Regions from separate parts of the Streptomyces sp. NPDC050759 genome, predicted to be linked through region 1. Evidence: riboswitches for the same ligand, from Rfam matches in the RefSeq annotation. Region 1 holds a riboswitch; the other holds the start of a gene.
What was found. A riboswitch is a leader RNA that binds a small molecule or an ion and turns the genes downstream of it on or off. The one in region 1 is predicted to bind glycine.
Positions count from the first base shown of each region.

Region 2: linked by a shared signal. The riboswitch ahead of gcvP (aminomethyl-transferring glycine dehydrogenase) and the one ahead of gcvT (glycine cleavage system aminomethyltransferase GcvT) in region 1 are both predicted to bind glycine.

Region 1 covers NZ_JBITGI010000011.1:330,776-334,150, forward strand. The annotation lists gene ACIBJB_RS30425 (enhanced serine sensitivity protein SseB) at 1-441, opposite strand, end outside; gene ACIBJB_RS30430 (AAA family ATPase) at 533-1,210, opposite strand; glycine riboswitch at 1,380-1,476, shown strand; gene gcvT (glycine cleavage system aminomethyltransferase GcvT) at 1,635-2,753, shown strand; gene gcvH (glycine cleavage system protein GcvH) at 2,891-3,268, shown strand; gene glyA (serine hydroxymethyltransferase) at 3,283-3,375, shown strand, end outside.
Region 2 covers NZ_JBITGI010000006.1:9,750-13,124, reverse strand. The annotation lists gene gcvP (aminomethyl-transferring glycine dehydrogenase) at 1-1,958, opposite strand, end outside; glycine riboswitch at 2,135-2,230, opposite strand; gene ACIBJB_RS19415 (PRC-barrel domain-containing protein) at 2,354-2,731, shown strand; gene ACIBJB_RS19410 (DNA polymerase IV) at 2,647-3,375, opposite strand, start outside.

The sequences.
Region 1 (3,375 bases):
GGTGCGGCCCACGCGGCAGAGGTCGGCGACCGCGGCGGGCGGGAGGGGGACACCGACCACCCCGTCCGGGTTCACCGCGATGCCCACGTGCGGGGGCAGGCCGCGGGCGAACTCGACCGCCGGGGCGATGGTGTACGACAGATGGCTGCCGACGACCTGGCGGAGCTGCTCCTCGGAGCTGAAGACCGGGACGAAGGCCTGGCCGGCGATCTCCAGGGTGGGTAGGTCGAGGGGGCCGCTGTGCGGACCGCCGCCGTTCGGCAGGGGGATCCAGACGAAGCTGCGGCCGAGCACCTCGATGATCCGGCCGCCCGCCGAGGGCATGCCGAGGGAGGCCGAGAGCACCTCCTCCAGCTCGTTGCCGGGCCATCCGCCGTGCGGATGAGGGTGCGGGTGTGCCGGTGCCGGAAAGTCCGCGGGAAGATCCGCCGGGAAGTCCATCTGTCTGACCGCCTGCTGTGAACCTACTGATGTGGCTGAAAGGCTAGCGGGTACGGCGGAAAGGTGGCCCGGTCCGGGAAACCCGCCCGCCTCAGCCCGTGAAGCCGATCCGCCGCAGCACGTCCGCGGCGTCCCGGTCGATCAGCACCGCCGAACCGCAGCCCTGGGGCAGATCACCGCGCTCCACGGCACGGATCAGCCGGGCGGCCGCGCCCCGGTGCCGCAGGAAGGCGTACCGCGAGACGCCCCGGCCGCGCTCGCGCTGGCCCTCCAGCGCGGTGTCCGCCGTGACGTCGAGCAGCAGCAGATGCAGGGTGCCGCCCCGGCGCCGGGCCTCGCGGGCCAGCCAGCCGCGCACCCAGGCCTGGGTCCCGCAGTCGTGGACCACGACTCCCTCGCCGGAGCGCAGGGCGCCGCGCAGCCCGGCGTAGTGCGCGAGCCGGACCAGCGGGCGGTAGACGGCGTACGGCAGTAAGCGGGACAGCCGGCCGTCCCAGCGGTCACGGGTGTCCTGGGAGTCGATCCGGATCCCGCCCACCGCACGCCTCATCAGCGTGGACTTGCCGCTGCCGGGCAGGCCGGTGATGACGACGAGGTCCTTGGGGCCGAAGAGCAGGGCGTGCGGGCTGCGGCCCGCGCGGTCCCGCAGGTCGCGGACGACCGGGGCGGCGTGGCATGCGCCGCGGAGCTCGACGGCCGGGGCCGCGGGCTGGTCCGGCAGCGCGATGCCCGAGGTCGTCGCGTACGCCGTGGTCCTGTCCACCGTCATCGTCCTCCTCCGGGGTCGGGGTCTCCCTCCCCACCGAGCGTAAAGAGAAGGTAATGGACGATCTCTCTCTTTTCTGTAGTCGTACCGCCACAAGCCGGTTACAGACGCCGCCCTGCCGGACGCGTGCGCGGCGTGCAATGATGGCCGCGCCAACTGCATACCGGCCGCTTGAATCCGCGCGGGAGAGTCCTGGGTACGTGTACCCGGGCGCCGAAGGAGCAAGTCCCTCCCTTGAATCTCTCAGGCCCCGTTACCGCGCGGGCGAGGCACATCTGAAAAGCGGGCCGCCCACTCGAGGGCGGCTCCACCCACGGTGCAAGCCCGGATCATTTCGTGATCAGGGCGAACCTCTCAGGTTCCGATGACAGATGGGGAGGAACGCCCTCGCCCGTCATGCCTTGGATCCTTGGGAGACGACCGTCCGATGAGCAGTACCGAACCCCGTCGTACCGCGCTCGATGCCCTGCACCGCTCGCTGGGCGCGACCATGACCGACTTCGCCGGCTGGGACATGCCCCTGCGCTACGGCTCCGAGCGCGACGAGCACAACGCCGTGCGGACGAGGGCCGGGCTCTTCGACCTCTCCCACATGGGCGAGATCACGGTGACCGGGCCGCAGGCGGCCGAGCTGCTGAACTTCGCCCTCGTCGGCAACATCGCCTCCGTGGGTGTCGGCCGCGCCCGCTACACCATGATCTGCCAGGCCGACGGCGGCATCCTCGACGACCTGATCGTCTACCGGCTCGCGGAGACCGAGTACCTGGTGGTCGCCAACGCCTCCAACGCCCAGGTCGTGCTGGACGCGCTGACCGAGCGCGCGGCCGGCTTCGACGCCGAGGTGCGCGACGACCGGGACGCCTACGCGCTGATCGCCGTACAGGGGCCTCAGGCGCAGGGGGTCCTCGCCTCCCTGACCGACGCCGACCTCGACGGCCTGAAGTACTACGCCGGTCTGCCCGGCACGGTCGCCGGGGCGCCCGCGCTGATCGCCCGCACCGGGTACACCGGCGAGGACGGCTTCGAGCTGTTCGTGGCGCCGGAGCACGCGGTCGAGCTGTGGCAGGCGCTGACCAAGGCGGGCGAGGGCGTCGGGCTCGTCCCCTGCGGGCTGTCCTGCCGGGACACGCTGCGCCTGGAGGCGGGCATGCCGCTGTACGGGCACGAGCTCTCGCGGGAGCTGACGCCCTTCGACGCCGGGCTCGGGCGGGTCGTGAAGTTCGAGAAGGAGGGGGACTTCGTCGGGCGGGAGGCGCTGGCCGAGGCGGCCACCCGTGCCGCGGAGAACCCGCCGCGCGTCCTCGTCGGACTCGTCGCCGAGGGCCGTCGGGTCCCGCGTGCCGGGTACCCGGTCGTCGCGGGCGGCGAGGTGATCGGCGAGGTCACCTCCGGCGCCCCCTCCCCCACGCTGGGCAGGCCGATCGCGATGGCGTACGTCGACCCCGCGCACGCGACGCCGGGCACGAAGGGTGTCGGTGTGGACATCCGGGGCAGTCACGAGCCGTACGAGGTCGTGGCGCTGCCGTTCTACAAGCGTCAGAAGTAAGCGCCAGAAGCAAGCGCCGGAAGCAAGCGCCGGAAACAGCCGTCGTAGGTGATGCTGAGCACAGAGTCGCTGCTCACGCACGTCTTCCGCAGTCCCCCCTTCATCAGCACTCCCCCGCGTACAGGAGAATTCAGACCATGAGCAACCCGCAGCAGCTGCGCTACAGCAAGGAGCACGAGTGGCTGTCGGGCGCCGAGGACGGCGTCTCGACGGTCGGCATCACCGAGCACGCGGCCAACGCGCTCGGCGATGTCGTCTTCGTCCAGCTCCCGGAGGTCGGTGACACGGTGACCGCGGGCGAGACCTGCGGCGAGCTGGAGTCGACCAAGTCGGTCAGCGACCTGTACTCGCCGGTCTCCGGTGAGGTCACCGAGGTCAACGAGGACGTCGTGAGCGACCCGGCGCTGGTGAACTCCGCCCCCTTCGAGGGCGGCTGGCTGTTCAAGGTGCGCGTCGCGGAGGAGCCGGCCGACCTGCTCTCCGCCGACGAGTACACCGCCTTTTCCGCCGGCTGAGGAGTCCGCACCCGATGTCCGCACTGAACACGCCCCTGCACGAGCTCGACCCGGAGATCGCCGCCGCGGTCGACGCCGAGCTGGACCGTCAGCAGTCCACCCTCGAG
Region 2 (3,375 bases), on a different contig from region 1:
GTGATCATGAGCACGGACAGCTCGTCCCGGTGCTGCTCGATCTTCGCCCGCAGGTCGTCGACGTCGATCTCGCCGTCCCCGGCGGTCTTCACGACGACGACCTTCATCCCGGCCATGACGGCGCTCGCCGCGTTGGTCCCGTGCGCGGACGAAGGGATGAGACACACGGTCCGCTGCTCGTCACCGTTCGCCCGGTGGTAGCCGCGTACGGCGAGCAGCCCGGCCAGCTCGCCCTGCGACCCGGCGTTCGGCTGCAGCGACACCTTGTCGTACCCGGTGACTTCGGCGAGCTGTTCCTCCAGCTCGCGGATCAGCGTCAGATAGCCCTGCGCCTGCTCGGCGGGCGCGAAGGGGTGCAGCTGCCCGAACTCGGGCCAGGTGACCGGCTCCATCTCCGTGGTCGCGTTGAGCTTCATGGTGCAGGAGCCCAGCGGGATCATGCCGCGGTCGAGCGCGTAGTCGCGGTCGGCGAGCCGACGCAGGTAGCGCAGCATCGCGGTCTCGGAGCGGTACTGGTGGAAGACGGGGTGGGTGAGGAAGTCGTCGTCGCGCAGCAGCGCGTCCGGCAGCGCCTCCTCGGTGGCAGCGTCCAGCGCCTCGATGTCGGCCTCGACGCCGAACGCGTTCCACACGGCGGCCACCTGGGCCCGCGCGGTCGTCTCGTCGCACGCGACGGACACATGGTCGGCGTCGACGAGGTGCAGGTTGACGCCGTTCCGCCGCGCGGCGGAGACGACCTCGGCGGCCCTCGCGGGCACGCGCGCGGTGAGCGTGTCGAAGTACGAGCCGTGCACGACCTCGATCCCACCGGCCGTCAGGCCCGCGGCAAGGATGGTCGCGTACCGGTGCGTCCGCCGCGCGATGCCCTTGAGTCCCTCGGGCCCGTGGTAGACGGCGTACATCCCGGCCATGACCGCGAGCAGCACCTGAGCGGTGCAGATGTTGCTGGTCGCCTTCTCCCGACGGATGTGCTGCTCACGGGTCTGCAGCGCGAGCCGGTAGGCCTTGTTCCCGTCGGCGTCCACGGACACACCGACGAGCCGCCCGGGCAGGCTCCTCGCGAACTTCTCGCGTACGGCCATGTAGCCGGCGTGTGGCCCGCCGAACCCCATCGGCACACCGAACCGCTGCGTGGTACCGACCGCGATGTCCGCCCCGAGCTCACCCGGCGCCTTCAGCAGGGTCAGCGCGAGCAGATCGGCGGCCACGGTCACGAGCGCGCCGAGCTCGTGAGCCTGGTCGATGAGCGGCTTGATGTCGCGTACGGCCCCGGAGGCGCCGGGGTACTGGACGAGCACCCCGTTGATCTCGCGTCCCGCGACCTCGGCCGGGATCCCGTCGCCGAGGTCGGCGACGACGACCTCCAGACCGGTCGGCTCGGCCCGGGTCTCGATCACGGCGATGGTCTGCGGCAGTGTGTCGGCGTCGACGAGGAAGAGCCCCTTCTTGTTCTTCCCCATGCGGCGGGACAGAGCCATGGCCTCGGCCGCCGCGGTCCCCTCGTCGAGCAGCGAGGCGCCGGAGGTCGGCAGCCCGGTGAGGTCGGCGACCATGGTCTGGAAGTTGAGCAGAGCCTCGAGGCGTCCCTGCGAGATCTCCGGCTGGTACGGCGTGTAGGCGGTGTACCAGGCCGGGTTCTCCATGACGTTGCGCAGGATGACGGGCGGCGTGAAGGTGCCGTAGTAACCGAGCCCGATCATGGAATCGAGCACCTGGTTCCGGTCGGCCAGCGACCGCAGCTCGGCCAGCACCTCGGCCTCGGTGCGCCCGCCCGGCAGCTCCAGGGCATCGGCGTTCTTGATCACATCCGGCACCGCGGCGGCGGTGAGCTCGTCGAGCGAGCCGTAGCCGACCTGCGCGAGCATCTTGGCCCGTGCCTCATGATCAGGACCGATGTGACGCTGCTCGAAGGGAATGCCCTGTTCGAGCTCGGAGAGCGGAATGCGATGGGCGGTCATTGCGGAGGCCTCCTGGTCTGACGCGACCTGCGAGGGGTACCCCGGCGCGGGTACCCCGACGGCCTCCCCCTCTGTCATCTCAACCTGAGAGCTTCACCGGGCCGCCCGAGGGCCGCCGGCTTGCACCGTCGGTGAGAGCGGAAGCTGTCGACACCCGCTCTGCTTTCCAGAGTGACCTCGTCCGCGCGGTACGTGAGCCTGAGAGATTCCGGGGAGGATTTGCTCCTTCGGCGCCTCCGATGGTGTCTGGAGGACTCTCCCGCGCGGGGTCAGCAGCCGCTGGCAAGCCTACCAGCGAGGCCACCGCACGAGTCTTCGAGTGGCCGCACACCCCGATGTGCTCTTTCGTAGTGCTTACGACCGCTTCGGATGAGTTGCGACCAAGTGGAGGGCCCGTGCAGACCGACATCGATCCGCGCAACCTGATCGGCCGCAAGGCGTTCGACCGCAACGGCACCAAGATCGGCACCGTCGACGAGGTCTACCTCGACGACGCGACCGGCGTGCCGGAGTGGGCTGCCATACGCACCGGCCTGTTCTCCCGGGACGCCTTCGTCCCCCTGGGGCCGAGCGAACTGGTCGACGGCACCCTGCACGTCCCCTTCGACCGCGCCCTCATCAAAGACGCCCCCGACTTCGGCGTAGGCCGCCACCTCTCCCCCGACCAGGAACTCCAGCTCTACCACCACTACGGTCTCGACGTGGCCGCACCGCCCGCGCTCCCGGACCGGGACTTCGGGAAGCTGGCGGGCACGGAGGACGCGGGGGCCTGAGCGCCCGGCACATCCTGTGTCACGGGTGGTGAGTGGGAATCCAACGCCTCCACCAGGGGCAACGGCTCAGCGGGCTCCAGCGCGGGATCCTCGACGAGAAAGGTCCGTACCCGTCCCGGCTCCGATGCCGGCGTCTCGAACCGCACGGTCACCCGCCCCAGCCCGCTCCCCTGGACCCACCCATGCCCGTACTCGGCATGGCGCACATCATGCCCGGCGACCCACCGCCGCTCGACAGCCGCCGTCACCTCGGGCACGGCCGCATCGTCGACCTCCTCCTCGGCCGTCGACTCCACCCGCTCCCCCGCGGCCTGGGCGAACAGATCCTCCTGCGTGAAGTCGGCGAGTCCGCTCACCCCCACCCCCAGCAACCGCACACCCCCCGTCGAGTCCACACCTTCCAGCAACCGCAGGGCAGCCTCCCGCACGACCGCCGGGTCATCGGTGGGCCCCCGCAAGGTCTCGGACCGCGTCAACGTCGAGAAGTCGTAGCGCCGCACCTTCAGCACGATGGTCCGTCCCGACAGCCCGGCCCCCCGCAGCCTCCGCACACACCGGTCCGCCAGCCGCTGCACCTCCAGGCTCACCCGCACCCGGTCATGGATGTCCACGTCGTACGTGTCCTCCACCGACACGGACTTGGT